DNA from 3 places in the Carboxydothermus pertinax genome. Region 2 is predicted to be linked to each of the others. Evidence: riboswitches for the same ligand, from Rfam matches in the RefSeq annotation. Region 2 holds a riboswitch; each other region holds the start of a gene.
What was found. Region 2 has a riboswitch for cyclic di-GMP ahead of cpu_RS00090 (hypothetical protein). Riboswitches for the same ligand answer to the same signal wherever they lie in the genome.
Positions count from the first base shown of each region.

Region 1: another riboswitch for cyclic di-GMP. It lies ahead of cpu_RS06950 (HD-GYP domain-containing protein); the one in region 2 lies ahead of cpu_RS00090 (hypothetical protein).
Region 3: another riboswitch for cyclic di-GMP. It lies ahead of cpu_RS05645 (FapA family protein); the one in region 2 lies ahead of cpu_RS00090 (hypothetical protein).

Region 1 covers NZ_BDJK01000020.1:51,010-61,794, forward strand. Annotated here, with positions in the region: gene codY (GTP-sensing pleiotropic transcriptional regulator CodY) at 1-38, opposite strand, end outside; gene cpu_RS06930 (hypothetical protein) at 152-466, opposite strand; gene metK (methionine adenosyltransferase) at 548-1,738, opposite strand; gene cpu_RS06940 (GGDEF domain-containing protein) at 1,874-2,695, opposite strand; gene cpu_RS06945 (hypothetical protein) at 2,692-3,030, opposite strand; gene cpu_RS06950 (HD-GYP domain-containing protein) at 3,076-4,131, opposite strand; cyclic di-GMP riboswitch class I at 4,444-4,531, opposite strand; gene cpu_RS06955 (HD-GYP domain-containing protein) at 4,660-5,874, opposite strand; gene cpu_RS14185 (globin-coupled sensor protein) at 5,876-6,631, opposite strand; gene cpu_RS06970 (AzlC family ABC transporter permease) at 7,013-7,720, shown strand; gene cpu_RS06975 (AzlD domain-containing protein) at 7,717-8,037, shown strand; gene cpu_RS06980 (radical SAM family protein) at 8,087-9,328, opposite strand; gene rho (transcription termination factor Rho) at 9,325-10,602, opposite strand; gene fsa (fructose-6-phosphate aldolase) at 10,769-10,785, opposite strand, start outside.
Region 2 covers NZ_BDJK01000001.1:10,002-20,786, forward strand. Annotated here, with positions in the region: gene cpu_RS00050 (HoxN/HupN/NixA family nickel/cobalt transporter) at 1-109, shown strand, start outside; gene cpu_RS13560 (hypothetical protein) at 165-308, shown strand; gene cpu_RS00055 (alpha/beta hydrolase) at 470-1,396, opposite strand; gene dmpI (4-oxalocrotonate tautomerase DmpI) at 1,772-1,981, opposite strand; gene cpu_RS00065 (chemotaxis protein CheX) at 2,171-2,641, opposite strand; gene cpu_RS00070 (bacteriohemerythrin) at 2,641-3,060, opposite strand; gene cpu_RS00075 (sensor domain-containing diguanylate cyclase) at 3,188-4,066, opposite strand; gene cpu_RS00080 (response regulator) at 4,051-5,202, opposite strand; gene cpu_RS00085 (DUF5666 domain-containing protein) at 5,561-6,418, opposite strand; gene cpu_RS00090 (hypothetical protein) at 6,452-6,943, opposite strand; cyclic di-GMP riboswitch class I at 7,013-7,097, opposite strand; gene cpu_RS00095 (YjjW family glycine radical enzyme activase) at 7,178-8,023, opposite strand; gene cpu_RS00100 (YjjI family glycine radical enzyme) at 8,004-9,539, opposite strand; gene cpu_RS00105 (HD domain-containing protein) at 9,574-10,263, opposite strand; gene cpu_RS00110 (Mrp/NBP35 family ATP-binding protein) at 10,325-10,785, opposite strand, start outside.
Region 3 covers NZ_BDJK01000015.1:61,056-71,840, forward strand. Annotated here, with positions in the region: gene flhA (flagellar biosynthesis protein FlhA) at 1-626, shown strand, start outside; gene cpu_RS05590 (flagellar biosynthesis protein FlhF) at 628-1,680, shown strand; gene cpu_RS05595 (MinD/ParA family protein) at 1,683-2,546, shown strand; gene cpu_RS05600 (flagellar brake protein) at 2,557-3,201, shown strand; gene cpu_RS05605 (sigma-70 family RNA polymerase sigma factor) at 3,191-3,958, shown strand; gene cpu_RS05610 (flagellar hook-basal body protein) at 3,958-4,692, shown strand; gene cpu_RS05615 (chemotaxis protein CheD) at 4,717-5,196, shown strand; gene cpu_RS05620 (CheR family methyltransferase) at 5,196-5,960, shown strand; gene cpu_RS05625 (chemotaxis protein CheC) at 5,976-6,578, shown strand; gene cpu_RS05630 (response regulator) at 6,602-6,967, shown strand; gene fliM (flagellar motor switch protein FliM) at 6,987-7,994, shown strand; gene fliY (flagellar motor switch phosphatase FliY) at 7,987-9,033, shown strand; cyclic di-GMP riboswitch class I at 9,041-9,128, shown strand; gene cpu_RS05645 (FapA family protein) at 9,189-10,715, shown strand; gene cpu_RS05650 (DUF2225 domain-containing protein) at 10,735-10,785, shown strand, end outside.

The DNA.
Region 1 (10,785 bases), on a different contig from region 2:
CGGTTTAGTAATCTTGTTTTCTCCAGTAAACTTAGCATATTACTACCTCCATTTTTTAAATTTCACGGTAGTAATATTACCAAATTTTTAAATAATTATACTTAATCCCTAAAAATTATTAACCATTACCGCTTTATCCCTGCCCTGAATTTTAAAAAAAGATAATATAGTTTCTTTCATTAATTTCCTCCGGCAGCCTGGTAATTACCTGGAACGGTGGGTAACTTTGGGCAAATTTTTTTCCCGTTTTTTCCACCTTCGTTAAATCTACAATCTTTATATCTCTGACCCCTGGAATACGCTCTTTTAAAAAATACAAAAGCTTTTCCATCTCATAAAGTTCCTCCGGGTCGTTTATCACCAACCATAAATTTTTTCCCTTGCGCCAGTAAATAGCTTCCCAAAGCACTATGATAGCCGAAATCACCCCATAGACAAAAAATCCCGCCAAGATCGCCTCAATCACCTTTGCCACCCCCTTATACCGTATGCTAAAGAGGGCAAAAAAGTTAAAACCCTGGCCAGGTATACTGGCTCAGGGTTTCTTTTAAAGTCCTGCTTCCATTCTTAAAATTTCCGCCTTATCGGTCCGCTCCCAGGGAAGGTCAATATCGGTACGGCCGAAATGCCCATAGGCGGCAGTCTGCTTGTAAATTGGCCGCCGTAAATCCAGCATCCGAATTATCCCTGCCGGACGCAAATCAAAATGCTTTTTAATGAGTTCCACAATTTTTTCATCAGCAATTTTGCCAGTACCAAAAGTATCAACCATGATGGAAACGGGCTTGGCCACCCCAATGGCATAAGCAAGCTGGATTTCGATTTTATCAGCAATCCCAGCTGCTACAAGGTTTTTTGCAACATATCGAGCAGCATAGGCGGCCGAACGATCCACTTTAGTGGGGTCTTTCCCGGAAAAGGCTCCCCCACCGTGGCGAGCCATACCGCCATAGGTGTCAACGATAATTTTCCGCCCCGTAAGTCCGGCATCCCCCTGTGGGCCACCAATCACAAAACGACCGGTGGGGTTTACAAAATAACGGGTATTTTCATCCAAAAGGTGAGCTGGCACTACTGGTTTAATCACATGCTCGATAATGTCCTTGCGAATTTCTTCATTGGAAACATCGGGGTGGTGTTGAGTTGACACCACAATAGTATCCACCCGTACTGGCTTGTCGTCATCATATTCTATAGTAACCTGGGTTTTTCCGTCGGGACGAAGGTATGGTAAAAGCCGGGACTTCCGCACTTCCGAAAGCCTCCTGGCAAGCCTGTGAGCTAGAGAAATAGGCATTGGCATCATTTCCGGGGTTTCGTTGGTTGCATAACCGAACATCATTCCCTGGTCACCAGCACCAATGGCTTCAATTTCCTCTTCAGTCATTTCTCCTGTTTTGGCCTCCAGAGCCCGGTTAACTCCCAGGGCGATATCCGGAGATTGCTCATCTATGGAAGTGATAACGGCACAGGTATCGCCGTCAAAACCGTATTTTGCCCGGGTATAGCCAATCTCCCGGATTGTTTCCCGCACAACTTTAGGTATATCCACATAGCAGTTGGTAGTAATTTCGCCGATAACCAGTACCAGGCCAGTGGTTACTGCCGTTTCACAGGCAACGCGAGCCTGTGGATCCTGGGCAATAATCGCATCTAGCACCGCGTCGGAAATCTGGTCAGCAATTTTATCCGGGTGTCCTTCAGTAACAGACTCCGAGGTAAAAAGGCGTCTTGTCATAAAATCTCCTCCTGATTCTTATTTTCTCAAAAAGAAAACCTCCCCTGTTCTGGAAGAGGTGCTTTTTTAAAATTCCTTTATCTTACTTTAGCAAAGGATGTTAATCATGTCAACAAATATCATACCTACCGGAGTTTAATTTTGACTTTTAACTGTCTTTTTCTCATCTATACATTTTAAGCTTGCTTCGTTTATGCAAGCAAAAACTTCTTCGATTAAGTCTACTTTTTCTGCAAGTCTTATCTCTTTAATTCCAACAGCACACTGGACTTTCAAATCATTGGGCCATTTGGCATTTTCAAGAAGATTATATAACTTTTTAACATAAATATTCGCTTTTATTTCATCCCAAGGCAGTATTAAAATAAATTCATCTCCACCGTATCTAGCAGCAATAATTTCCTCTCCTAATTGTTTTAATATTCCCGCTATTCTTAATAAAATTTGGTCACCAATTACATGCCCGTAACGCTTATTTAACTCCCCAAAATTATTTAAGTCAATAAATAAGACCGTACAAATATTTCCTTGCTCTAATAATTTAAGGCACTTGTATAATGCATATTCTTTTTTAGGTAACCCAGTCATAGAATCTATGTAAGAACCAATATACCGTTCAATTACTTTTCTTGTTATGATCCCTGTAAGCAAGCCAGATTCATCTATCACCGGAAGTCTTTCTATATTATACTCAAGCATTTTTTGATAAGCTTCAAATAAATACGCCTTTTCTTCAATTACCACGGGCTCTTCGGTCATCGCATCAATTACCAACCGGTTTTCCGGATAAAAAATTAAATCTTTTGAAGTAATTATTCCAATTAATTTATCCTTTTCTACCACCGGTAGCCCGCCAATTCTTTTTACACGCATAAGCTCCTTTACTTCTAATAAGCTTTTATACGGCTCAATGGTAATGGGGCGCGAGGTCATTACTTCTCTTACCCGTTTAATCATATTTCTATCTCCTTTTTAATATTAAGCACTATATTTAAACTTCCTTTGAAAATTGAACTCTCATCAGAAATAGCATCCACTTCAATTAATATAGCTGATACCAATAATTCCTCATCCATTAAATTAATAAAGTTTTTTCTTATAATAATCCCCTCAAATTTTTCATGATTTAGACGAATAGCCTTATACTGGTTTGGTGAAATAAATTCCACCATTTTGGTAAAAGCCTCGATACCAATGGGCGCCCGCTTTCCTATCACCAGAAAATCTTGAACAGGCGGCACTTCAAATTCGGTTAAGCGGATGCTTAATTCAGCAGTACGGTTAGCATTCATATCGCAAGCGGTTCACCAAAACCGCTCCCCCCTTTCTTTATTAAGTTATAAAATTTCTTTAGCACTCAGTAATTTTAAGGCTATTTTTGCTATATCAGGATCTATTTTCTTATTCTTAACTTCGAGACTTATAATATTCACTACCTGTTCTTTTTCCATACATTTTCGGTAACTCCTATCTTCGGTTAGCGCGGCTAAAATATCTGCTACCTGAATAATGCGTGTCTCTAATTCCAAACCTTCCCCTTTAATTTTAAACGGATATCCACTTCCGTCAAGTCTCTCATGGTGATACCCTGCCCATTTAGCGGCTTCATTAAGCCCGCCAACGGTTTCAAAAAGTTTATAGGTATAAAAGGGATGGGATTTTATTAACAAAAATTCCTTTTCGCTTAATTTTGAAGGTTTATTTAAAATTTTTGTGGGAATAGCGATTTTTCCTATATCATGTAAAAGGCCGGCAATCTCAATCATTTTTATTTTTTCGAAAGGAAGTTTTAGTTCTTTACTTATTTTAACCGCTATTTTAGCCACTCTTTCCGAATGTCTTCGGGTGGAAATGTCTTTATTATCAATAAGTTTAGCCAATAAAAGAAAAACTTTTTTCATTTCCTCTTCAGCTAAGCCTGAAAATTCATTCCAACCCATTGTTAACCTTAAAATATCCAAAAATAAAAACTCTTCTTCTAAATTAAACCAGAAGGCTTCTTCTTCCATTAGGGTAAATAATGCCAACACCGCTGGAGTTTTGGTAAAGACTTTTAAATATTGGTGAAGAAAAAAGTCTTTTATTTTTTCTTTGGTAAATATACAGACATTTCGACCTCGTAAAAAACCGGCAACATTACTTGCCAGAAACATTATTTCAATTAATTGCGAAGGATAGATTTTATTTTGACTCTGCCAAAATTGTTTATCTTCATTGGCAAGCATTGATTGAAGGAATATCTTTTTTAGCTCATTTTCTTTTAAATTTAGCCTTTTACCAAGTTGCAGAGCAATTAATGTTCGCCTCATCTTATATAGCCTTTCGTGTTTTTCAAATAAACCAAAAGTACGATTAACCGCAAAGGCAAAAGCTGAGATATCCACAAATAGCATGTTTTTCCTCCATTATTACTGCTTTTTTTACATAATAAGGTATTTTACATATATTGAAAAGTATGATTAGTTCGACATTTTTCTACCCATACCGACATTCACCGTAAAATAAAGGCCCCGCAAACTTGCAGAGCCTTCTTTTATGGGAGCAGCTTTATTTTTTCAAAAAAATCTTTTGTTCACATTTATCCCCCGCCCGTAAATTCATATCATCGAAAGAAACTTTAACCTATTACCGCTTCCTTGACTGTGCGGTAATAACATATAAACCCTCCTGCCAAAAGGCGGAGGGTTTCAGAGCAAATTCACACCTTTGGCAGCTGGCTGGCATAGCAGGAAACCTACCTTAGCCCCTATAGCTTTGCGTCCCCGGCTTTCGCCGGGTTTGCCTTTATCAGGAACGCTATTAGACTCTATTTTATTATAAAACTCTTAGCTAAACGGGTCAATACATTATTTCTCCCTTTCAAGTCTGGAGCCTTCGGCTTCAAGTCTGGAGCCTTCGGCTTCAAGTCTGGAGCCTTCGGCTTAAAAAAACTGTGCACCCTCTAGCTTTCTTCTAATGTCTTGTAATTCAGTATAATTATCCAGAACAATTTTAACCATATCTTTGTCTATTTTATTTTTTTCCACCAGATTTTCCATAACATTTTTAATCTCTTGGTAGCTAAGCCCTTTTCGGTAAGGACGTTCTTCCGAGAGAGCAACAAAAATATCGATAACCGCCATCAACCTTTCTTCAAAACCTAACTCTTCCGCTTTTTTCTTAAAAGGATATCCCGAACCATCAAGTTTTTCATGATGAAAAGCCGCCGCTCTAACAATTTGGGTAGGAAAAACTTTGTTTAAAAGATAATAAGTATAAAAAGTATGCCTTTTAATAAACAGAAATTCTTCTTCCGTCAGGGCACTATGCTTTTCTAAAATGTTTTCCGGAACAGCCATTTTCCCTATATCATGTAAAAGCCCAGCTATCTCTAAAAAAATAATCTCCATCTTGGGTAAATTTAACACTTTCCCTATATAGCTGGCAATTCTCCCTACCATCTGTGAATGATGAAAAGTAAAGCGCGATTTATGGTCTACCAGTTTAGCAAATAACTCAGCAAGGGCAATCATCTCTTGAGGTTCAATTATTGCTTCTTCATCCCCAATTTCCTCTAATCTCTGATTTAAAATGTCGCTGTCTCCTAAGGTTAACCAAAATTCTTCCGCTTCCGCCAGTTCATTAAATGCCCCTAAGACGTGCGGGTCAAAGATTTTTTCATTTCTAACCATATTTTTCCAGTTTTTAGCTTGTTTTAATATACAGCCTTCTGGATTAAAATTTATGGCAATCCTATCAGCTAAGAACAAAATCCGGCATAAAATAGGTATCTCCTCACCAGAAAGCCCGGAAGGATTTTGACCGATATAATGGTCGTGATGGCTAAAAATATACTTAGCATAATGATCAAAATAAGTATTTTTTAAAAACAACTCTCCCCGGCGACAATGCTCAAACTCATTTTCAGCAATTTGGCGAATTTTTTCATCATGGGCATCCCATTTTAAAATACCTACATCATGAATCAATCCAAGGTATATTAAGTCTCGTTTTTGACTTTTAGTTAATTTAAGTTTTTCTCCCAAACGATAAGCAATATAAGCTACTTTCCGGTGGTGATCCTGCAGTCCCTCCATGCTTAAATCCAAAGCTTTGGACATATTTTTCATAAAATCAAAGCGGTTAAAAGTAATCATCTCACACCATCCCGCTATTTTGTCGACGAATTTTCTCAATTTCTTCCATATTATTTTTAATCATTTCAGTTATTTCCCTGGCCACTTTGGCCGATTCTTGAGCAAGTTTTCGCACTTCCTGGGCCACTACCCCAAAAGCCCGACCGTGTTCACCAGCTCTTCCTGCTTCAATGGACGCATTTAAAGCTAAAATATTAGTTTTCGTAGCAATTGAAGAAATAAACCCTGCGGCCTCCGCCACTTGCTCTTGGATTTCTGCCAAGTATTTAAGTTGTTCCGCAATATAATTTTCAATCGCTAACTGCATATCAAAATTAATTCTTTTGTAAAAAGCATTCACCGCTTTAAAATACAACTCTGTACCCGGGGAATATTTTTGCGCCACTAATTCTCCAACCACTTCATAATATAAGCGGTAAGCCCCCAGGTACCAATTAGGATAAAGAGCAATTTCCATGTGTTTTTTCCCAATTGCCAATCTATTTCTAATATAATTTTCATCAATACTGTCAGAAGTTAAAGAAATAAAATATTCCATCTGGGTTTTTGCTAGCCTTTCAACAGTACTGTGTTTTCTAATTAATTCTTGAAGATAAGGAAATTTGCCTAAATATTCATAAAACTTGTTTACAAATTTTTCGGCTTCCCTGGTGAAGACTTCCTTAAATTCAGCCATAAGCAGTAAATCATCTACAGTTAAATTTAAAAAATCTAAGCCTTCATTGTAACGCTGAAGGTAATTTAAATGATTTCCCATTACACCTATCCCCCCTATTATTTAGCAAGTTTATTTTTTAAAATTACTGCACTTAAGCCACTTGTTTTTAAACTTAGCTTTATTTGCCTCTTTATTCCAGGAATTAGCATCTATTGCTACATAATCAATAATCATTATTTTTTAAAATTTTACTTTTTGCTACTTGTACCTGTCAAGAAATATTACGGAAAAACCCTCGTTACCGGTTGCTAAATTTCATCACTTTATTAACTTGCCAAACAAAAGAAATTATGTCAAAATTCTTACTAAGCACTCATATCGATATTGAATTAATTGACAATAATGAATATTCTTTTAAATTTTTTTAAACGGCTGAAAACTGTCTTTGATTTTAACCGAAATAGTGGGGAGGGAGATTCTATGGATTTAAAGGAATTTTTTCATGGCCTAAAGAAAACAACCCCTTTTATGTTAGGGTTAATACCTTTTGGGTTAGCCTATGGGATAATGGCAACGCAAGCAAAACTATCCCTTGGAGAAACCCTCCTGATGTCTCTTTTGGTTTTTGCCGGTTCCGCTCAATTTATGGCCGTTGGCATGATTAAAGAAGGGGTCGGTATTGGTTTTATCGTCCTTTCAACTTTACTGATTAATTTAAGACATCTGCTCATGGGCCTGTCTTTAGCGCCCTTTTTAAATAAATTGAATACCAAATGGCTTTACCTGCTTGCTTTCGGTTTAACTGACGAAGTTTACGGAACTACCATCGGGCACTACCAACAGGAAGGTAGTTATAAAGGTAACCCCTATTTTATGTTAGGTTCCGAAGCCGGTATTTATTTTTTCTGGCTAATTAGTTCTCTTGCCGGCGCCTTACTGGGGACTTTAATTAAAGACCCTTTGTCCTGGGGCCTGGATTTTGCTATGCCCGCTACTTTTTTAAGTATTGTTATCGGACAAATTAAGTCGTGGCAAATTTTAATAGTATTCTTAATTGCCGGAATCCTGGCAATAGCCGGCTACCTTTTAATCCCCGGCAAATGGTACATTATTTTAGCTACAGTAACTGCCACGATATTAGGAACCATTCTAGAATTATTAACAGAAAAAAGGAGTACTGCCCCATGAAAACAGAGTACATACTTCTGATTTTACTAATGGCAATGGTAACTTATTTAACAAGAGTAAGTTTTCTCGTACTTTTTACCAATAAAAACCTCCCCACGGTTATCCAAAGGGCTTTAAGGTATATCCCGGTAGCCATTCTGGCAACTTTAATTTTTCCGGGTATCTTTGCCCCTCAGGGAAAATTGGATGTGAGTTTAACCAATCCTTATATCGGTGCCAGCTTAATTACCGTTGCTTCTTTATTGATAGGTAAAAATGCAATTTTAAGTATTGTCCTTGGTATCACCTCGCTGGTAGTATTAAGACATTTGTTGTAAAATTAAAAAGCCCCATTCCGCAAAGTTTTTGGCAATGGGGCAAAATTTTTTAGGTAGTGTTTTCTCCCCTATTTACGGGACGGGAGTAATTCCCCAGGATAAGTTCTGGAAAGTCCCTTTTAAGCTGCAAAAATAAATTGTAAAGGCCAAAAGGATTGGGGGGAAAAGCTATTCTTGCTCCCAAATAATCCGGGTCGATGTTTAAATTTCTAAACTGTACCATGTCCGGTCCGCATTCCCTAATAAAATTGGCTAAGGCCTCATATTCCACCTCGGTATCGGAAAGCCCGGGAAAAACCAGGTAATTCAAGGCTACAAATTTCCCTTTTTCTTTTGCGTACTTAATTGTTTTTTTAACCTCGTTCAAGCGGTAATTTACCGGTTGATAATACCTCTCATAAACTTCCTCCCGGGCACTTATGATACTTATTCTGAGGCTGTCCACCCCGGCATCAATTATTTCCTTTAAACCGTTAAAATTTCCTCCATTGGTGTTAATATTAATGGTTCCTCCTTTTAATTCTCGCCGTACTTTTAAAATAGCCTCAGAAATTACCCCGGCTTGAAGCGAAGGCTCCCCTTCACACCCCTGGCCAAAGCTTATAATCCCCTCCTCCTTAGCCCTGGACAGGTGATAGGCCAAAAGCTCAAAAACTTCCTGAACATTCGGCACAAAGCAAATCCGCTCCTGAGGGGAGGGGCAGCGATCCGCAGGCTGTAAGCTAATACACCCTAAACAGCGTGCATTACACGCCGGCGATACCGGAATCCCGCCTTCCCAGCGACCGTAGAAAAGATTCTGGGCGGTAAAGCAGCGGTAGTTTACAGCACAGTTTTCCAGATGGCGAACTAAACGGTTTTCCGGAAAAAGCTTTTTGGCCTCATTAATTTTCTCCTTTAACTCCGGTAAATCATAATTTTCCGGGGACCAGCGAAAGTCGTCATCGGTTTTTGCAGCGGCCACAAAGAGCTCTCCTTTTAGCGCTACCACCGCCGTATAGCCAAATAAAGGCAGCACTTCCTCTTTTGTCCTGACATACGCTGGAAGATATAACCTGGTGTACCCCTGGGGAAGGAGAGCTGCTACCGCCAAATAATTAGTTTTTTTTAGCCTCCCCTCTCGGTCAAACCCCAGAGATCTACTTCCTGGTATTAAAACTAATGTTGCTCCCGGAGGAAGTTTAATTAACTCTTTCTTTTCTATAGGAGTAAAGAAACTACCCGTACGACCAGCAGGATAAAGGGGATAATCAAAAAACTCGCCGTTTTTTTTAGCCACTACAATTCTCATGTCCGGTTCTTCCTCAAGTAGCGAGCTATTAACTCCTCATTGCTCTTGGTTTTTTTGATAAGGTTTATTAAATGTTCCGCCGCATCCTGGGGAGTCAAGCTGGATAGTTCATTTCTAAGCTTCCAGGCAAAATCCAGTTCTTCCGGGGTAAATAAAAGCTCTTCTTTTCTGGTACCGGATCTTTGCACATCTACTGCGGGGAAAATTCGCCGTTCGGCAAGTTTACGATCTAAAATTAGCTCCATGTTACCGGTGCCTTTAAATTCCTCAAAAATTACATCATCCATCCGGCTACCGGTCTCCACCAAAGCCGTAGCAAGGATCGTTAGACTTCCCCCCTCTTCAATATTGCGAGCAGCCCCAAAGAACCATTTTGGTTTGTATAACGCTGCCGGATCTACCCCTCCCGATAATGTCCGGCCGCTGGGCGGTATAACCAGGTTATAGGCCCGAGCTAATCGCGTTATACTATCTAATAAGATTACCACATCATACTTATGCTCCACAAGCCTCTTAGCCCGCTCTAACACCATCTCCGCCACTTTAACGTGGTTTTCCGGATGCTCATCAAAGGTAGAGCTCACCACCTCCCCTTTCACCGAGCGTTCAATATCCGTAACCTCTTCCGGTCGTTCATCAATTAAAAGCACAATAAGGTAAAGGTCGGGATAGTTTTTGGTAAGACTATTGGCAATTTGTTTTAGTAAAATCGTTTTCCCGGCTTTTGGTGGGGCTACTATTAATCCCCGCTGTCCTTTGCCAATAGGAGCAATTAAATCGATAAGCCGGGCCGATACCTCGTCCGGTGCCGTCTCTAAATACAGCCGATCCTGAGGATAAAGGGGAGTTAATGCATCAAAATGCAGTCTTTCGGGAGAAGTTTCCGGGTCTTTACCATTTACCTTCTCCACCCGTAATAACGCAAAATACCGTTCGTTTTCCTTGGGGGGCCTTATGACGCCAAACACCTGGTCGCCCGTTCGCAAATCGAATTTTCTAATCTGGGATGGAGACACATAAATATCATCCTGGCTTGGCAAAAACTTAAACGGTCTTAAAAAGCCATAGCCATCGGGTAAGACTTCTAATACTCCAGAGGCCGTAATTAAACTTTCCTTTTGTTCCTGTTCCCGAGCTTTTTGCGCAAAAACTTTTGCTAACTCAAACACTAACTCCTGCTTTTTTAATTTGTAGTAGCCAGGAAGTTCTAACTCCCGGGCAAGAGCATAAAGTTCTTTTATGGTCTTTTGTTCCAGCTGTTCCTTGGTAAGCAAAAGAACCGTTCCTCCTTTTATAGTTCCAAAATTTACTAATGCCCGCTAACCTAAAGACAAAAGCATTATTAACCTCTATTTTTTACCTTTAAATAAGCTTTTCCGGGAAAAGAAAAAGGCGAGAAAAAACGAGGGAATGGTGGGCGGAAAGTTTCCGCCCGTTTGGTTATTTTTTCATAGCCT
Region 2 (10,785 bases):
CTTTGGCGGGATCGGTTATCTTTTAGTAGGCCTGTTTGTCTTTACCTGGGGCTGTTCCTATTTACTTTGGAAGTTATTACGTCTTGAGAATAATGAAAGTGAGCCATAAAACATAAAACCATGTATCAGAATTGCTTAAATCTGTGATACGGGAGGATTAAGAGGTGATGGGAGTAGTTTCCCCCGGGCAGCCCGCTTACCCCGGTGGCGAGACCAGAGAAAGTATGCCGGTGGGGATTACTTCCACGTCCATTTTTGTTTTCTCGCCCAAGCGCATGATTGCCATTCAAGGGTTATTAAAGTTTTAATTACAAGAGGCCCAAAGATTAGAAAAGCTGAAGCATAACTTAAAGCCCCCAAGGCAAGAGCGCCAAATTTCCCACCTAAATTATTTCCGGACTTGATGTTTACTTAAAGATATTTCCTTAAAATTATCAGTTCCTCTATAGTCGTCGCTTCCTATATAAACTTATACAACCTTACTTAACCAGCTTAAAATATCTTTCACCACTTCCTCCCGGTTAGTTTCATTTAACATTTCGTGCCGACCGCCAGGGTAGAGCTTGTAGGTTACTCTGGTAAGCCCCAGTTTCTCATAGGTTTTGATAAGTTTTAGTACTCCTTTGCCCATGCTTCCTACCGGGTCGTGATCCCCGCTTATGATAAAAATAGGTAATTCCTTGGGTATTTTTCTAAGGTTTTCCGGTCTAAAAGTTTCTTTTAACCCCCGCAGAAAATCATAGTAGAAACTTGCGGTAAAGACTCCCCCACAGTAGGGGTCATTAATGTATTTTAAAACTTCCTCATGATCCCGGGATAACCAGTCAAACTCAGTGCGGTTTGGCTTAAACTTTTTGTTGTAGCTGCCAAAAGTAAGTTGGGTTAAGCGGGTACTGCGATGTCGCGGCCCAAACCGTTCTACTTCTTTTTTGGCCTGCCAAATCCCCAAGTTTACAATTGGACCGGGAGCCCCGGAAGTCCCGGATAAAATCACTCCATTTATGCTTTCCCCGTAAAGGGAAATATAGCGCTGGGTCAGGAAAGAACCCATGCTGTGGCCAAACAGGATAATTGGAACCCCCGAATTTTCTCCTTTTACAAAATCAATAATTTCCTTTATATCCTGCACCATACGATTAAATCCATCGGGACCTAAATAACCTATTTCAAGAAGGCTTTTGGCAGTTTTACCGTGTCCTCGGTGGTCGTGGGCATAAACAAGATAACCCTTTTTTATTAAAACAGAAGCAAACCGCTCATACCGGACAGCCGTTTCGGCCATACCATGGGCAATGTAAATAACCGCCCGTGGTTTTACTTCTTCCAAGGGAGACCAGCGATAGCAGTATATCTTCTGGCCATCACTGGCTTTAAAGATAAAGTTGGTAAAACCCATTCTATCTCCTCCCAAACCGCTATCATTATAATTCGCCGCTGAACTTCACCGCCAAATGAAGTTTATACCCGGGCTTTATTTTGAAGTTTTTCGGGATTGGCGGAGTTAAAATAAAATCTACTTTTTTATTTTTTATGTTTAAAAAAGAATTATTATTATTCTTTTATTAAAACATTCAACATTATTTTACATTTTCCTGTTTTTTGAAAAATATTTTGCGTTAGATTTTGAAAAAATCGCTTGCCGGGCGCACCAAAAAAAGGAGCCACCACACTGGCTCCTTTTTTAACTTCGGTTTCATCCCAGTCGCTTCCACCATAAAAAAGGCCTTTTAGCCTTTCATCTAATGCTTCTTTTAAATATTTAAATATTTCTTTACTTATTTATTGTTTCCGAAAGAGGTTTGCCCCCGCTTCCTACATTATCTAAGGAATTTTCCCGAATTATTACAATAAAAGCTTGAGCTGGAATATTAAGAGTAGAACTTGCCGCATCAGTAAGATTTTTGATGAGCTCTGCCTTTTTTTCTTTGGACATAGGCCCTGCATCAATTTGGATTACCGGCATTTTTTCCCTCCTTTCCACTTTTAATAAACCCTTCGTAATTTTATTTTAACTTAAAAGCAATATTTTTCAAACCTTCAGCCACCGCCGGCCCCCTCCGGCTGAAGCCGCTATTTCTTCATTGATAGTACTTTGTTCTTCAGCCGGGGCAGCTATACCCTGAACTGCAGTATTAACTTCGATAAAGCAGTTAATAGCCCAAAACTACCTTTAAGCATTGGGATTTTCTTTTAAAGCAATGCTAATTTCAAAATCTCCTGCTTTTGTCTTAATTGGTACCAATAAAGATTTAGGAGCGGCAACCGAAACCGATTTATTTTCCCCTAAGATTATCTGGGGAGGCGCAATATTGCACCAATAATCAGCTTTTTCCAAATAACTAACCGCATTACCGCTAATTATATTACCCACTTCACCCAAAGCGGAAGTTACAAAAATATCAAGGGCATCAATTTCCATCCCCGACATTATTCTCACTATTTCTAAAGCCGTTGTTTTGGGGAAACTGTAAACAACCGCCCCCAAAAGTGATCCAACAATACTGATTAACACATTTGCATCTTTTCCTGCAATTAGATCTTCTTTTAATTCTATTTTCCCCTTTTCAATTCTTAATCCTAACATGCGGTCAAAAACATCTTGAGTTGCCATTAAAAAGGGATTAACAAATTCTGCTTTCATTAATTGCCCCCTCCTTGACTGCGTACATATGCACCAATTTTCTGGTCTTCCATGACCACATGATAAATAAGCCAGGCCATTAATTTTCCGCCAAACTCCTGGACTATCTCTTCATTAAAGCCACTGGCTGCAAATTTTTCCGCATATTTAGCTACTTCCGCTTTAAATTCTTCATGGATTAAATAATGTTTCGCAAAATCCGGATAATTAATCTCCTGCTGATACGCTTCTTCATCCGCAAAATGCTCAACTACATACCCTTGCATAAACTTTAAGGTTTTTTTAACTTGCTCTACTTTATCTTCCCAGTCCCCTGGTCCTTTTATTGCCCGTAAAAATTCATCTACCCGGTGAAAAAGTTCTTGATGCTGAGCATCAACTTTTTCGACCCCAATTCGGTAAGATTCTTTCCATATCATCGCGTGTCACCCCTGATAATTTATTGATATTTTGAATTATTCGGCAAAACAATAATAATTCCTGCTATCATTATTAATGATAACAGGAAAATTTTTTAAACAAAAGTTATGCACCAGCTAGCAAAGTTTAATTTTCCGGACATTTCTCGGAAAAACGAACACAATTTCGCCCTGAAGCTTTGGCTGCATAAAGCATTTGGTCAGCGCGCATTAATAATGTATCAAGCGTATCCCCGGAGCAATAACCGGTTACCCCAAAACTGGCAGTCACCCGGCTTACCACCGGAATCTCCATTAAACTTAGCTGCTCCCGCAACTCTTCCGCTAAGCCGGCGGCCTCTTGCACGTGAGTATCCGGTAGGAGAATCACAAACTCTTCACCGCCCCAGCGGGCTAAGCAGTCGGTTTGCCGAATCCTGTTTTTTATTAAATTTACCAGGCTTTTTAAAACCAAATCGCCTGCCGCATGGCCAAAACGGTCATTTACATTCTTAAAATGGTCGATATCTAACATAATTAACGAAAAGGGCCTATTGGTCCTTTTGGTCCGCTCTATTTCCCTTTCTAACACTTCGGTAAAATACCGGCGGTTATATGCTTGGGTTAGATAATCGGTAACGGATAAACGGTAAAGCTGTTCTTCCAGTTTTTTACGCTCTGTAAGGTCGATAAAAGTCTCAATCAACTTTTCGCCGCTTTTAGTTTTTAGTCGTTTAACGATTTTAAGTACTGGTAACCGAGAGCCATCCACTCTATGTAAAATCCGCTCCGCACAATCCACTTCTTGACCTACCGCTGTAACCGGACACAATCCCTTAATTTCGGGAAATATCTCAAAACAACTTTTGCCAATAACCTCATCCGGAGACTCTCCAATCATCGCAACAGCTTCTAGGTTTACGTTTTCAATCCGATGAGTTTTAGCATCAATGACCATAACTCCAGCCGGCATACTGTCAAGAATAAGCCCTAAAAATTCCTTTTGCTCTCTTATTTCTTCTTCCATTTTTTGTATTTTGTTACATCAATCACATAGTGGATGTAAGTATTTTCGTCTACCGGTACCCACCAGGTATCCCAAACACTATTTTCTACCTTAACTTCGCAGTTTTCTTTTTGCCTTTGGTTCAAGGCCTCATCCGCCCGGCAAAAATAACACTTGGTATCTGGTAACGGCTTCCCGGTGGTTTCAAAGACCTCCCGGGCGACAGGAGATATCATTTTTAAGTGGTGAATACTGCGCCAGCAATAATCGCCAACTACTGCTCCCAGTGCTTTTGCCGCCTGGTTGAGGGCCAGAATCCGTCTTTCCCGGTTAATAAGGTACGTAGGATTGGGCAAGGCCTCTAACATCAACCGTAACTTTTGGTCTTTTCGCCGGTTTTCTTCTTCCAGCTCATTCCTTTCGGTCAAATCAATAATTAGCGCCAGGCACAATTTTTTTACCCTGTAGTCAAAAAGCTGCAGGTAAACTTCTACGGGATACAACGAACTGTCCTTCCGCCGGTGTACAGTATAAAAAACAATTTGTTCCTGCTTCCCACTAAGCAAGGGTTCAAGCAAAGCCCTGAAACTTTGCAAATCAAATTCTGGCTTGAGGTCAAGAGGTGTCATGTTTTTTAATTCTTCAGCAGTATAACCCAGGTTTTCCCTGGCCCCACGATTTACTAAAATAAATTTAAAGGTATGAGGATCAAATATATAAACTTCATTTAGCGAATTTTCGATAATTTCTAAATAAAGTCTGGCATTAGTATTTGCATCATGAAGTTCTAAAGCCATTTCAATACTCTTTACCAATATATGTTCTCCAGCATTTTTTAACACATAACCGTAGGCGGTAATAAAGCGAATTTTTTCAACTACTGCACTTTCGCTATGAGCGGAAAGAAAGATAATGGGTATATCTCTAATTTGCTGAATTTTTTTAGCAGTTTGAACCCCATCCATTTCTTCTCCCAGCTCAATATCCATTAAAATAAGATCCGGTATTTGCTTGCTACAAACCTTCTCTAAAGCCTCTTTACCGGAAAGAGCAATATCCGTAAGGTACCCGTATTTTTCGAGAATATTAGCGGTAGTTTTTGCTTGAAATTTGCTATCCTCAACAATTAAAATCCTTTTTTTCTCTTTCAGTCTCACTCACCTCCCCTTTTCAGATTAACCGTAGTTCTTTTAAAAAACAGACACAGCTTTTTCTCAAGCTATAATTAGATTTTTTAAAATTATAGCATAATATTTTTCTTTTGTATATTTTAGCTATTGATGAGGTTTTTTCGAAACATGCAATCTTCGCAATAAGTTGTACTTAAGCCTTTGTATATGAAAAAGCAGTAACCAGCTTTTTACTGGTTACTGCTCTTTTGTTTTTGTTACACCTTAAGCAGAAGATGCGGAAAGCTTTTCTCAAGTTGCTATTACCTAAAAATATGTTTAAAACATTTAAAGGCTGGCAAAAGCCAGCCCTACATTCAAATCTATTATTTAACTTAAACAGGTATTATTTTTTACCTTTTGTTTTATTTTTAGAAAATTTTGTCTTTACTTCTTTCTTTGCTTTTTGTTCTTTTTCTTTTTTAGTTTCTCTTTTTCTTTCCTTTTCTTTTTCCTTTTCCTTTTCAACTTTTGCCGGTATTACTTTAACTTCGACGGCATTTCCCGCTAAGGTGTATTTAACACCTACTTTATAACCCGGTTTGATTGTTTTTTCTCCTTCAAGCTTGCCTAATCCTTCAATTTTAGTGTTTTCCGTAATACTAAAGGTTTTTTGTTCACCATTCCCACGAGCAACGGTGAGATTGTTACCATCAAAAGAAATTACCGTACCGGTATATTCCAGTATTACAGGTTTTGCTTCAACTTTTACAGCTTCGTTGTTTGCCGGATCGTATTTTACTTCTGCTTTATAACCAGCACCCAACTCTCCTTTTACTTCCATGTCCGTATCCGAAGTAATTACAAAAGTTTTTTCCTCGTTTTCTCCCTTAACGGCAAGAGTTTGTCCGTCAAACGAAGTTACAATCCCTTTAAATTCCTGAAGTTCTTCCTCTTTTTGCTCCAAAAGATTTTCAATTTCTTCCTTTAACTGTTTTAGCTGATTATAAGACAGGCTGTTTAAAAGGTTTAAATCAAAAGGCAACTGGTTGTCTGCTGGAGCCGGTACAGGTTGATAAGTTTGATCGGTTACCGATGGGGTGGTATAGGTCGTGCCACTTACAGTTGGAGTTTGGTTGGCATAAACAGTATCACTTACCCCCGGAGTGGTATTAGCTGGCACGGTGGTAGCAGTATCGGCCAACGCAGGTAAAGTAATCCCAAGTAAAAATACCGTTAAAACTAAAACCGCTATCTTCTTCATTAAAATACCTCCTTTAAAATTTTAAAAACATTTTTAATCTTCTTCATTTTGATTTTCAGTGCTATTAACCATGTTTTGATAATTATCTTCATCTATTCCTTCCTGTTGTTCATTTTCTTTTATTTGATTTTGATTACTATCTATTACACTCTGGTCGTCCTCTTCATTGACCACCTCCTGATTTTCATTATCGTTTACTTCACTTTGATAATTAGTTTCATCCAATTTATTTACATTGCTTTCTTCATTTGCTGAGTTTTGTCCTTTGTTTTCAGTTATTATATTCTTATCGTTATTTTCCTTTGCCAGACTTTGGTTGTTATCTTCATTCGTCGTCCTCAAACTTTTATCTATATTTTCTCTCTTTGGGCTATTTGTTTCTTTTATGGTTTTTACCAATTCTTGATATGAACTACCACTTACAGTTTTTTCAGTATTAACAGGCAAAACCAATCTTTGCGCAAAAGCAGGAAAAGCAAAACTCAGTAATAATGCTGTTAGAACCAAAATTGTATTTTTCTTCATTAAAATGCCTCCTTTAAAATTTTAAACCCTCCTGCCAGAAGGCGGAGGGTTAATAATCCCCTTAACACCTTCGGCAGCTGGCTGGCATAGCCTTACGGCCTTAGCCCCTGTAGCTTTGCGTCGCCGGCTTTCGCCGGGTTTGCCTTTATCGGTAAAATCTTATCTTTTTTACTCTATTATAAAACATAAAGTTAAAATTACAATACTTTTGGCAAAAGAATTTAAATACAAACTTTAAATACTATACTTCCCGTAAACCCGGGAACCAAGAATTTCCGTTGCAACCTCAAATAGCTCAAAAAATTTTTCTTCAGGCAAGTTCGGTGCCTCTTTTAAATAAGATTTTACACCATAGTTACGGAAAGGTATCAGTTTTAACAATGTATACGAATTGAGTTCACGAATAAACCGGGCAATGTTTTTCACTTCCTGCGGATGGTCGTTTAAACCGGGCACCAATACCGTTCGAACCTCATACAGTACTCCAAGCTGCGACGCCGTATTTAAATTTTGAAAAATTAATTCGTTGGCTACACCGGTCAGCTTACGGTGCAAAACCGGATCAAAAGCTTTTAAATCGGCCATAATTCCATCGATATTTTGACATAAGGTTAGAAATTTCTCTTCCTCCAAAAAGCAATTAGTATCGACAAAAACCGTTAGATTACTTTTTTCTTTAAGTTTATGGCTAACTTCCAGGATAAAATCCGCCTGCAGGGTGCATTCCCCGCCGGAAAAGGTTACCCCATCTAAAAAAACTTCATTTTCCAAAATATAAGCTACTAAATCCTCCACCTCCCAGAGGGTAGTTTTTGGAGAGGACGAATGGGGACACACCTCAAGGCAACGGTCACACCCATGGCAAATCGCCTTATCCCAGGTTACCCTGCCGTCAAGGTTTGTTAAGGCTCCGGCCGGGCACTGTTCAACACATCTACCACAATTCTGGCAGTATTTTTTGGTTTCCGGGTTGTGACAGTACAGGCAGTCAAGATTACAACCCTGCAGAAAGATTGCCATCCGGCTTCCGGGACCGTCGATAAAGCTTACCTCAATAATTTTATTGACTATTCCTCTCACCGATTATCCTTACCTTTCTGGCTTCGGTATTGTTGTTTTTAATGCTTGCTGCTCCAAGCTTTACCGTATCTTCCCGTAAAACCTCGCCTTTTTCGTATTTTAAAACATCGGTTCTTTTTACAAGGTAACCGGTAATCCGGATAAATTCCGAATCGGAAGTGTTGAAGGAAAATACCCTGATTCCTTCTTCTAAAGCCCCCTTGATTATTTTTAAAACCCCTTCCGGATTTTCCCGGGCGGTCCGGTCAAAGATGTAAATATCACTAATGCCTGTATCAAAGTATTTATGGAGCCTTCCCTCGGTTTTAATCTGGGTAAAGATGTCCGGCTCCTCGCCGTATTTTATCCGCACCCCGGGCGTCACATCGATGTCGCTGTCAATTCCCGACTGGGCATGAAATCCTATCCTGCCGCCGGTACCGTTGCAGTAAGCTCCCGGGACCCTTTTTAAAGTATCTTTGGCGGTTTTTAACACTTGTTCGGCATAGTAAAGGGCTTCTTTATCCTGACCAAGTTTTAGTCCCGTTAAGTGTTCAAGACATTCGTAAAGTCCAAAATATCCGGCCATGGAGGTAAAGCGGTCAAGGGAAATTAAACCTTCTTTAGCTAAAAAGGAAGTTTCAAAAAACTTCGCCTCTTCTACGATAAATTTAGCCCGGGCATTGATAACCTCGGCCTGCGCCAACACTGCATCAGGTAAAACATTCTGGATAAAGTCTTGAAAATCTCTCGCTTTTTTGGCAGCTTCTTTTAAATTTAACCGAACTAAAGTAAAGCTGCCTCCACCAATTAATAAAGTATTATAGCAGCTAGCAACTCCGTAAGCAGGGTCAAGGTCTTCTTTTAATTCCCGGTCATTGACAAAATACGGTTTTCCAATTTCCAAGGCTGTTTTAACCGCCTCTACGGCAAAACTATCGGGAGTTTCTTCATTATATTTTAGGGAAATGTTGGGTACCGCCTGTTTTAGCTCCCGCTCAAGCTTTAAAAGTAACCGTCCAGTACGGGTATCTTTGGGCCCAATGTTCATGTGGACAAAACCATCGGGTAACACCCGGTCTATTTGCACCAAAAACATTTTTAAGAGTTTCTCGGAAAGTTCCTCACCAGCAGCCAAAACAAACGGTTCTAACAGTTCATCTACCTGTCCCAGATATACGGGATAGCTCGTTATGGAGGGTACGTAGCGATAGATAATTAAAAGGGCATTAACCGCTTCAAATAAATCCTGCGGGGGTTTTAAATTTAAGTACTCGCTTCCCTTTTCCATAAATTTTTGGTAATCCGGCAGAATATAACGCGGCCGATAAGGTGCATGACCTTCAAACAGGTCACATAGAATTCCTTCGGCAAAATAGTTCTGAGCTTTTTCACTAATCTTTACGTAAGGAAGGAAGTTTTCCGCTTCCGCCGCCAGTAAGTGCCGCTTATCTTTGTAATCCAAAGAAGTATCGGTAATTATTTCATAAACCCGGTTCATCGCTCTTCTCACCCGACTTAAAGTTTCTAACTTCATTATACCACCCTTTTTACCGCTTGTAGCAAAATCTTTATTTACTTTTAAGGTAAAATTTCTCTACTTCCTCCCTTACCTTTTTCAATGCCTGGATTTTACCTTCGGCACCGATGTTATCCGAGCGTTTATCCGCTTCTTTTAAAGTAATTAACTTTCGTACCCGCCGGTAAAGTTCACCCGGGGGTAATGTTTTCCCAAGCTGCTTAAGCCAAAATTCTACTTTTTCTACTTCATAGGGTACGGACATGTGGTAATAAATAAGCCAGGCGGTTCGGTCAATAGTTTGCCGGGGAAAATTGAAGCGTTTTAAAATACCCCGGGCCATTAGAGCTCCCCGCTCGGCATGGCCAAAATCGTTGGGATAGCCGTTTTTGTACGTTCGCACCCCCGGTAGACCCTTCCCCACATCGTGCAAAAGAGCGGCCATGATTAATTCTAAATCCTTCTCGGGAAGCTCCTCCAAAACCCTTAAAGTATGCCCCCAAGCACAAAGGCGATGGCGTTCGGGATTCTGGGGTAAGCCTACCAGGTGAGATAACTCCGGTAGTGCTTTAAAGAGAAGCCCTTTTTGATGTAATGCTAATAAACTCTCCAAAGGATTTTGGCTAAATTGCTTTTCCCGGAAAAACACAGAAACTGCCAGACCAGTATTTTTACCAGCCATGGCAGTTTCTTTTGGCAAAAATTTGCAGTAAAGATAAATTGGAGCGGGGTAAATCACCATTTGCACCCCCGGCACTTTTTTTGATTATAGCAAAGCCGGGAGGTAGTCGACAAGAAAAATTTTAGAGCTTATTTACTATTTCTAAAAATTCAGGGGATTCGAGCTTTTCAATTAAACCCCGGTCAGCATATTCCGCATATTCGGGAACAATCGGCAAAGTACCAAGTAACCTTATTCCGGTTTCGCGGCATATTTCCTCTCCCTGAGGCTTTTTAAAGGGATAAAGGAGTTCACCGCAATGGGGGCATTTTAAATAGGCCATATTCTCAATGAGACCAAGAATTGGCACGTCAAGATTTTTGGCGAGTTTCATGGCCTTTTTAACCACCATCACTGCTAAATCCTGAGGCGATGAGACAATAACAACCCCTTTTAAAGGTAAAGTTTGCAGTACCGTTAAGGGAACATCGCCTGTACCCGGAGGCAAATCCACCAAAAGGTAATCCAGTTCACCCCATAAAACGTCTTCCCAGAATTGTTTAATTGCCCCGGAAAGTAACGGTCCTCTCCAGATTACCGCTT
Region 3 (10,785 bases), on a different contig from region 2:
TATTGGTAACCCACCTTACCGAATTTATTAAGAAAAATGCTGCGGATATTTTAGGACGTCAGGAGGTAAAAGAACTTTTAGATACCTTAAAACAATCGCAACCGGCAGTGGTTGATGAGGTTTATCCAGAACTTTTGAGCATTGGCGAAATCCAAAAAGTGCTGCAAAGCCTTTTAAAAGAAAATGTTTCTATCCGGGATTTAACCAGTATTTTAGAAGCTTTAGCCGATGCTGTTCGCCAGAATCGGGATCCCGACTATTTAATTGAACAAGTTCGGCAAAAGATTCGTCGGCAAATTGTACGTCAATATTTACGTGATGGCAAGCTTTACGCTGTGACCCTAACTCCCCACTGGGAACAGCAAATTGCCGAGAGCTTGCAACCAACTTCTCTGGGGATTTACCCTTTAATGGATACTGCAAAAACTGAACAGTTTATTGAAAAAGTAAAACAAAATTTAACTGAAATTGCACGGAAGGGATTAAACCCGATAATCATTACTTCTAGCAGGGTGCGGTTACCTTTGCGGCGCTTGCTGGATCGTTTTTATCCCCAGGCGGTTTTACTTAGCATCAATGAAATTCCACCGGATATTGATGTGGAAATCGTAGGGACGGTGAGTTAAGATGAAAATTAAAAAGTACACGGCAAAGGATATGGCGGAAGCACTTCAGATGATAAAGTTTGATTTAGGGCCGGAGGCAATAATTTTAGAAAGCCGAACGGTGCGACAACCGGGAATCCTCGGCTTTTTTAAACCACCGGTTTTTGAAGTGCTGGCAGCAGTTGATGAAACCCCAAAACCCAAGGGGGAGGGGCTTAAAGAATCCTTTGAAGTTAAAAAAGACCTGGCAGAGTTAAAGTTACTGGTGAAAGATTTAGCAAGGGTTACCGGAACTGAGGCCGGTAATTTTGCCCTTTGGCGGGAACGTTTATTAAAACTTGAGCTTGCTCCGGATATTGTGGAACAAATTTTACTGGAGCTACAAGATGTTTTAGAGGAAGTATCTCCCGATGAGGCAGAAGGCGAAGAAATGGTAAGACAGTATTTGCTAAAATTACTTAAACCGTATTACAGCGACTTCAAAGATTTTCCCTTAAAAGCATTAATAGGACCCACGGGTGTTGGCAAAACCACAACTTTAGCCAAAATTGCCGGGCGTTTAGCAATCCATGAAGAAAAACCTGTCCGTTTTATTACTTTAGACACTTTTCGGGTAGGTGCGGTAGAGCAACTGAAAATTTACGGCAAATACCTGGGCTCGACGGTGAAAGTAGCAAGTTCTCCTATGGAACTCTGGCGGGCAGTGCAGAAACAAAATGAAGGTGAAACAATATTTATTGATACCGCCGGCCGTCCTTCCAAAAAACAAAGTCAAATCCAAGAGTTGGCCGCCTTTTTAGAAGCAGTAAAAAAGGATAAAGATATTTATCTGGTAATCAGTGCCACATCAAAGCCGGAAGATGCGGAAAAAATTGCCAAAGATTTTTCCCCTTGTGGCTTTAATAAATTTATTATTACAAAGCTTGATGAAACCGAACGGTTTGGGGTATTAATCAATTTAATCGTCAAATTTCAAAAACCGATTGCTTATTTAGGTGTTGGGCAAAATGTTCCCGATGATTTAATAGTTGCTACCCCTGAGCTTATCGTGGAACAGGTGTGGAAGGGGTGGTAGAAATGTATCAGCAAGCTTTTGGTTTAATTAAAAATAAGAGCGAAAACGGGTTAAACGCTTCTTCCCAGAGGATTATTGCGGTAACCAGTGGCAAGGGAGGGGTGGGAAAGTCCAATTTTGTAGCAAACTTAGCTTTGGCCTTGGCAGACCTTGCTAAAAAAGTCTTAATTTTAGATGCGGACTTGGGTCTTGCTAATGTGGAACTTCTTTTTGGAGTAACTCCCCAATGCACTTTGCTTGACTATTTAAATAGCGAAAAAGAGGTTAATGATTTAATTACTCCTTTAAAATCTAATGTCGATTTAATATCTGGCGGTGCCGGACTTTTGGAGTTAACAACGTTAACTGTCAAACAAAGGAAAAAAATTATCCAGCTAATTGAAAATCTTCCCCAAAATTATGATATAATCTTAATTGATACTGGAGCTGGAATTAATAAGGAAGTAATGAGTTTTGTAGCAGCGGCTAGAGAGGTAATTTTAATAATTACGCCGGAACCAACTTCCATTACCGACGCCTACACTATGCTTAAAATGCTGGCCCGCCATCAGCTTAACCAAAAAATTTATTTAGTTGTAAACCGAGTCAGAGATGAAAAAGAAGGAGAAAAAATTGCCGAACGAATTTTGCTCGCAGCCAATAAATATTTAAATCTTCACCCGGAAAAACTTGGCTTTCTTGTGGAAGACCGAAATCTTCCCGAAGCTGTAAGGCAGATGAAGCCGTGTTATTGGAAATTTCCCAATAGTTTGGTGACCAAGAATCTCAAAGGGATCGCCCGTAAACTTACTACTGAAACCTTGACTGAACAGAAAAATGATAACTTTGCGGGTTTTTTTACCAAGCTTTTAAGAATATTCGGATAGGTGGTATATGTTGCACGAATTTTTAAAGCTTGAACTTTATCCCAACCTAGCGGTAAAAAAAAGTTTTCCTGCTCAGGTTCAGGAAGTTAAAGAACAAAGCTTCTTGATTCTTGGCCCTTTTGACCGGGGTACCCTACTTTTTCTTTATCCCGAGCAGGAAGTTTTAATTGAATATGTTGAGGAAGGGTGTCGTTACCAGTTTGCAACGCGTATTATCCGCAGATTGCAAAAGCCTTTTTTTGGCTATGAATTGTTGCTACCAACGCCGGAGAGCATTCACAGGATTCAACTGCGCCGTTTTGTTCGCCATAAAAAAGTCCTGGATGTTTGTTATGCGCTCTTGAATAACAATGGGGAGTTAAATTGGAAAAAAGCAAAGTCTGTAGACTTAAGTAGTGGCGGAATGAAAATAGCAACTTCTGAACTTTTGCCGGTTAATTCTTTACTTAAGTTACAGTTTTACGTTGAATTAAAAGGGAAAATTATTGAATTTTTATTAGATGGGGAGATTAAACGCGTAGAAAAGATACCGAGCGGTATTTATCATTATGGGATTGAGTTCAAAAATATTACCCGGCAGGAACAAGATACCCTCTTTGCTTATGTATTTCAAGAAATGCAGAAAAGTAGAAGAACTATGGCCGATGGGAAGTGAGAGCTTGGATGTGGCCGTTTTATGGACCGAATACTTCCAGCATAAATCATTGCAACAGAGAAATGAATTGGTGGAGTATTATTTACCGTTAGTCCGGAAAGTGGCGGCGGCAATGAGTTTAAAACTTCCTGCCCACCTCTACAGAGAAGACATTGAAGGTTACGGTATTATTGGCTTAATCGAAGCGGTAGAAACCTTTGACCAGAGCCGCGGTGTAAAGTTTGAATCGTATGCTTCCTTAAAGATTCGGGCAGCGATTATCGATGAATTGCGAAAACAGAACTTTTTGCCGCGCTCGGTGTGGGATAAGATAAAAAAAGTAACAACCAGCGAAGAAATGCTGATGAATACAAACATTGGTGAAGAGGTGCCGGCCGAAAAAATAGCAGAGCAGCTTGGAATAAGCGTCAGCGATGTTTTAAAAATAAAAACCTTGATGGCTTTAAAAAATCACCTATCTTTAGATGAGATGGTTGATCCGGAGAGTTCTCTTGACCGTTTTTCCCTGCTTGCGGATGATGAAAAATATTCGCCGGAAAATATGTATTTACAAAAAGTTGAATTTGAGGAACTGCGGGAAGCGATTAAACGGTTAAACGAAAGGGAACAACTGATTTTACAGTTATTTTATGTTGAAGAATTATCTTTAAAAGAAATCGCTGCCATACTGGATATCTCCGTGTCCCGGGTTTCCCAAATTGCTTCCAAAGCGTTAGAAAAGCTGCGGAAATTATTAAATGAAGGGGTTGGCGTTTAATGCTTAGGGGAATTTATATTTCTGCTACCGGCCTGAAAGCGGGCATTAAACAGTTGGACACGATTGCCAATAATATCGCCAACATCAATACCGTCGGGTATCGGGCCGATGAAGTGGTGAATTCTGGTTTTGAGGAAAAGGTTATTAATTATGCGGGTAGCGCTATTGGTAGCCTTGAGTACGGTGTTAATCCCGATTTAAATTATTTGGACTTTTCTTCTGGGAAGTTTGTCTCAACAGGTCGGAACTTAGATTTTGCCCTTTTCGGTAACGGTTTTTTTGTGGTGGAAACGCGGGGAGGTTTGAGATATACTCGGGCCGGGGACTTCCAGGTAAACAAAAATGGTTATCTATGCTTGCCTGACGGAAGTTTGCTTTTAGGAGAAAAAGGGCCTATAAAAATCGATGCGGAAGAGCTTTATGTAGAAAAAGACGGACGAATTTATAATAAGGAGCGTACCCGTTATTTTGGCCGTCTTAGGATTGCCGAACCTATAAACCCTGCTTTATTAGAAAAAGAAGGTCATAATTTTTTTGTAACAGCCGCAAACAACTTACGTCCGGGAAATGCTTTGGTTTTACAGGGCTTTTTAGAACAAAGCAACGTTGACCCCAATCGAGAATATCCTGCGCTTTTAGAGAGCTTGCGGTATCTACAAAGCAACGTTCGGGGGCTTAAAGTACAGGATGAGCTGCTGAGCAAAGCGGTTAATGAACTTGGCAAAGTGAGATAAGTTAGGTAAAGAATGAAAAGTACCATGGAACTACAAGTAGGAATTGCCGATTACAAGCTCGGCAGCAGTCCGGTTAAAATAGTAACCTATGGTTTGGGGTCGTGTGTTGGTGTAAGCTTTTTTGATCCGCGCTTAAAATTGGGGGCACTTTTACATGTAATGCTTCCGGACAGTTCGCAGTTTAGCGGGCAAATAAAACCGGAGAAATTTGCGGATACCGGGATTCCTTTGGTGGTAAGGGAAATGGAAAAGCATGGAACTAAAAAAAGCTCTTTAGAGGTAAAAATGGTAGGTGGCGCTCAGATGTTTTCTGGTCCCGGGGCGCAAACGATTATGAACATTGGTGAGCGCAACATTGCTATGTGTAAAAAGGTAATTAACCGACTTGGCCTTAAACTTGTAGCAGAAGAAGTGGGTGGAAATAAGGGCCGGACGATGATATTAGATACCTCTACCGGAAATGTTACTGTAAAAATAATTGGAAATATAATAAAGGTGATTTAATGAATTTCGCGGAATTTAAACTCCAGGTATATAAAAGATATGGTTTGGATTTGAACCAGTATAAGGAAAACCAGGTGCAGAGGCGGCTCACCCTTTTTTTAGAAAAATCTGGCCTTGGGGATTTTAACAATCTTCTTGTGGCTATGGACAAAGATGCCAAAATGTTTGAAAAATTTATTGATACTCTTACCATAAATGTTACTGAATTTTTTCGAGATCCCAAAATTTTTTTTAAATTGTACGAAAAATACTTACCGGAATTGCGTGGGAAAACTTCGATAAAAATTTGGAGCGCTGGCTGTTCTACGGGAGCCGAGCCGTATTCTGTGGCAATCTTTTTAGAAGAATTAGGCTTGAAAAACTATAAACTGGATGCTACCGATTTGGACGAAAACATCTTAAAAGCTGCCAGGGAAGGAAAATTTGGCCAGGATGCTTTAAAAAATGTGCCTGAGCCCTGGCGCATTAAATATTTTGATAAAATAGGTGACCAGTATCAGGTGAAATTAAATCTACGGCGCAAAGTAAATTTTAAGCAGCAAAATCTTTTAAAGGACAGCTTTGATCATGATTATAACGTGATTCTTTGTCGTAACGTTATCATTTATTTTACCAGGGAAGCTCAGGACAATTTATACCGCAAATTTTCCGATAGCTTGGTAGCAAAGGGGATCCTTTTTATTGGGGGGAGTGAAGTAATTTTTAATCCTGAAAAATACAGGTTAATGCGGATGGAACCGTGTTACTACAGGAAAATATTGTAAGAAAGGAGGAGGTTGATGGCTAATGAAAAGGATAATTTAAAACTGGATGCCCTAAAAGAAATAGGCAATATTGGCATAGCAAATGCGGCTACAGCCTTAGCGGAGTTTCTGGCGCGCAGGATTGACATGGATGTGCCGGAGGCCGTGGTTATTAGTTTTGATGAAATTATCCAGCGTATTGGCAGTCCTGAAGAGCTGGTTTCCTGTATTTTCCTTGGCATCAAGGGAGATGCCCCGGGGGACATTCTTTTTATTTTTAATCAGGAAAGTACCAACAAGCTCTTAAAACTTTTAACCGGTGTTGAAGCCAGCGGTTATGAGCTGGATGAATTTTCCGCTTCTGCCTTAAAAGAAATTTGCAACATCTTAGCCGGTTCTTTTGCGCAGGCTATTGGCAGTTTAACCGGGTTAAATTTTATATCGGAAGTACCGCTTTTTAGCTATGATATGCTGGCCGCAACCCTTACCACCGGGCTTATAGCCTCGGGAGTTTTTGATGAACAGGTTTTGGTAATAGATACCAATTTAATTGAAAAGGGTGAAAAAATCAAGGGTCATTTTTTCTATGTACCCAAACCAGGTTCATTGCAAAAAATTTTTTCAGCTTTAGGGATTTAACTTAAAAATCAGGAGGGAAAGGAATGTCGGCAAAAGTGTTAATTGTGGATGATGCGGCTTTTATGCGGATGATGATTAAAAATATCCTGGTAAAAAACGGTTATGAGATTGTGGGTGAGGCTGAAAATGGTGCTCAGGCTGTGGAAATGTACAAGCAGCTTAAGCCTGATGTCGTAACCATGGACATTACCATGCCTGAAATGGATGGTATCCAGGCTGTCCGCGAAATTAAAAAAATTGATCCTAACGCCAAAATCATCATGTGTAGCGCTATGGGGCAGCAAGCCTTAGTTATGGAGGCAATTCAAGCCGGGGCGATGGATTTTATTGTAAAGCCTTTTCAGCAAGATCGAATTCTGCAAGCTTTTGAAAAAACTTTAAAGAGATAAGGCGAAAGGCGGGATTCAGTTGCCTGAGCTAAATGAGAGCAAAGAAGTTTTGTCCCAGGAGGAGATAGATTCTTTAATTGCGGCCCTGGCTTCCGGGAATATTGAAAAAATTACCCAAGAAAAAAAGGAAGAGGTGCGGTACCGAAAGTACGATTTTCGAAGACCCAATAAATTTTCCAAGGAAAACCTGCGGACTTTACACCTAATCCATGATAACTATGCCCGGCTTATATCTAACTTTCTTACCGGGTATCTTCGCACAAACATATCGGTTAAGGTTGCCTCGGTAGACCAGGCCACGTATGAAGATTTTTTGGTTTCAGTGCCGACCCCGACTTTAATTACAACTTTTCGCCTGCATCCTTTAAAGGGAAGTATGGTGATGGAAACCAATCTACAATTTATTTTTCCCATTATCAGCCTTTTATTTGGTGGCAGCGGCGATATGCCGCCAGAGATACGGGAACTTACGGATATCGAACTAGCAGTGGTGAAAAAATTAAACTATCGTTTATTGGAAAATTTGACCCAGTCTTGGATGGACATTATCCAGGTAGAGCCAGAGATTGAATCGATGGAAAACAACCCGCGGCTTCACCAGGTTTTATCTCCTAACGAAATAGTAGCAATAATAACCTTTACCACGGAAATCTTAAACAACAAAGGGCTTATAAACTTGTGCCTGCCCTTTGAAGTTCTTGACCCACTTTTAGCGAAGTTATCTGCCAGTTACTGGTTTTCGCATGCAGCTGATGCGGACCGGGAAGCCTTTGCCCGGCATATGGAAAACTTTTTAGCTCAAAGCGAGCTTATGATTACTGCTGTTTTAGGCGAAACGGATCTTAGAGTGCGGGATTTTTTAAAGGTTGAGCCAGGAGATATTATTGTTTTAAATAAAAGGTTGGATGAAGAATTAGAGCTTTTGATTGAGGACCAAGCGTTATTTAAAGTTCAGCCTGGCCGTTTGGACGATAAGCTTTGCTGCCAGATTACCAGGATTACAGAAAGGGATGAAGCCGATGGATAACCAATTTTTAAGCCAAGAAGAGATTGATGCGCTACTTAAGGGAACTGTGGGCGAGTCCCAGGAAAGTGAAAGTCAAGGCAGTGCCGAGGTTTTAACGGCGGAAGAAAAAGATGCTTTAGGCGAAGTAGGAAATATTTCCATGGGCTCAGCGGCTACTTCCCTGTCTCAGCTGGTAGGGCGTAAAGTAACCATTACCAGTCCAAGAGTGGAGGTTAGTAACGAAAAGGAGTTTTTTGCTAATTTTCTCGAGCCGTACATGGTTATTGAAGTAGAATTTACCGAAGGCCTTACTGGAAAAAATATTTTAATCATTAAAGAGCATGAAGTGGGAGTAATTGCCAATTTGATGATGGGGGGCGATGGTACCCAGACCGGGGAAATAACTGAACTAGAACAAAGTGCAGCAAGAGAAGCTATGAACCAAATGATTGCCAGCAGTGCCACCGCCCTTTCGGAGATTTTCAAGCGTAAAATTAACATTTCCCCTCCAAAATCGCAAATGGTAAATTCTCGGGAAAGGGATATTTACGAGCCCTTTGGCGGTAAGGAAATAGTAGTTATCTATTTTAAAATGCAAATTGAGGATTTAATTGATACCGAAATAATGCAGATTATGGAGCCGGCAACTGCCAAAGAAGTGGCCAAAATGCTGTTAGATAAGCTTTATGGGGGTATGGAGCCCGAACCGACCGTTGAGTATCGTGAGTCGGTTAAAGAATCAAAAGAAAGGGTGGAAGGGAAAGATAAGCACGGGAACGAGGAGTACCTTAATTTGCCTTCCGATGAAAAATTAGAATTAATTTTAGATATTCCACTCAAAGTGGAAGTAGTGCTAGGACGCACTCGACGGCCAATTAAAGAAATTTTAAGCTTAGGGCCGGGGGCAATTATCGACTTAGACCGGCTGTTGGATGAAGATGTAGAAGTTTTGGTAAACGGTACTCTTGTAGCGCGGGGAGAAATAGTGGTAGTAGGGGAGAATTTTGGCGTAAGAATAAACCAAATTCTTTCACCCAGGGAACGTTTAAGTAAAATTTAAAGGGAGAAAAAGTTAAAGGCAAACCCGGCGAAAGCCGGGGGCGCAAAGCTAAAGGGGCTAAAGCAGGTTGTCTGCCATGCTAGCCAGCTGCCAAAGGATATAGACCTCCTCTGGCAGGAGGTTTTTTAATTTCTCTTAAAAAAGGGGTGGGGGCGGTGACTGACTCCAGCACCGGAAGTTATTGGGAGGTAAAGGTTTCCAACAATAATCTGGAAGCGTATTTAAAATTTTCACCTCTTACGCAGACGGAGGAGGGAGCATTTCCTTCGCTGGAAGAGTTAAAAGAATTTTTAAAAGCAAAAGGAATAATTTATGGTATAATTGAAGAAAATTTACCTCTTGTTTTAGACCATCCGGGAGAATTTATTCTTGTTGCCCGGGGGATTGAGCCAGTGCCTCCAGTTCCTGATGAGTTGATCACCTACTTTGAAAGCGATGATGTCAAGTACTCCATGGATAAGCTCGGGCACCGGGTATATTATTTTAAATCGCTTCCGCAAGTAACAAAAGGGCAGGTCTTAGCGGAAGTGAGAAGGGGAAAACCGGGGAAAAATGGGGTTGATATTTTCGGTAAGCCAATAAAAGCCCCAGCGTATGTTCCGCTGAAATTAAAGGTGCATAAGGGAGCGGAGATAAAAGACGATAAAGTAATTGCGACTATAAATGGCTTACCGGTGCGTATAGGTAACGCTGGCTTTGATGTACAGAATTTACTTCAGTTAGATGGCGACCTTTTTTATAAAACTGGTAACTACCAGTTTATTGGTAGTATCAAGGTTAACGGCAATGTCCGGGAAAATGTGTTAATTAAAGCTGAAGGGTCGGTCGAGGTTTTCGGTTCGGTAGAATCGGCCAAAATTTATGCTGGTGAGTCGTTTATCGCCCGGAAAAATATTATCAATTCGGAAATAACGGTCGGTCTAAGACCGATGTTAGCTTCAAAAGTAAATGCAGTCGTGAGCGACCTGGTTGAAAATTTAAACCCATTAATCCTTTTAATCGCTCAGCTTTTACCAAATCTCAAAGATACTCCGGTTACTTTATTTAGGATTTTACAACTACTTTATAAAAAACCAGATGAGTTAAGATTACAGCTGGAAAAACTTAAAAAGGCTTACCAGAGATTAGTTGAGTGTAAGCCGGAAATGGAAGCATTTTGGAGCGAAGGATTGGAAAAGGTTACTACAATTGAGAAAATTGTTAGTGCTTTGTTACGGACCATTTCCGAAACCGTACCGGCGCATATTTTACAGCAAAAAATAAATCTCTGGTGGCATGTTCTCACCGAAGGCGGTAAATATTTTCAAACGGAAGAAAAGATGTTTGCTTCTACTCCCTATAAGCTTACTGTGTATTCCGGCCAGAACGCCAGATTTAACGTTTATGGAGATTTTATTTTAAACGGTAAATCCCTTTATCAGTGCGTGGTTAATGCTTCCGGAGTAGTTTTTGGTGAAAGCGGGACTTCAGTAGTAGGAGGAGTACTAACGGCTGGCAAAGCAGTGGCGCTTGATGAAGTGGGTGCACCTATTGGTACAGGGATGGAAATTATTGTTGGCAAAAACGGTACGGTTAAGCTTAAAAAAGTCTACCCTGGGGTTGTAGTAAAGATTGGTAGATTCCAAAAAATATTTAAAGAGACTGAATATCAAGTATTTTTAACAGGAGAAAAGGATTTGTAAAAGAAGTGGAGTGATAGCATTGACGCAGGGTCTTTATGCCAAAACCATTCAATGTCCGCTTTGTGGCAGT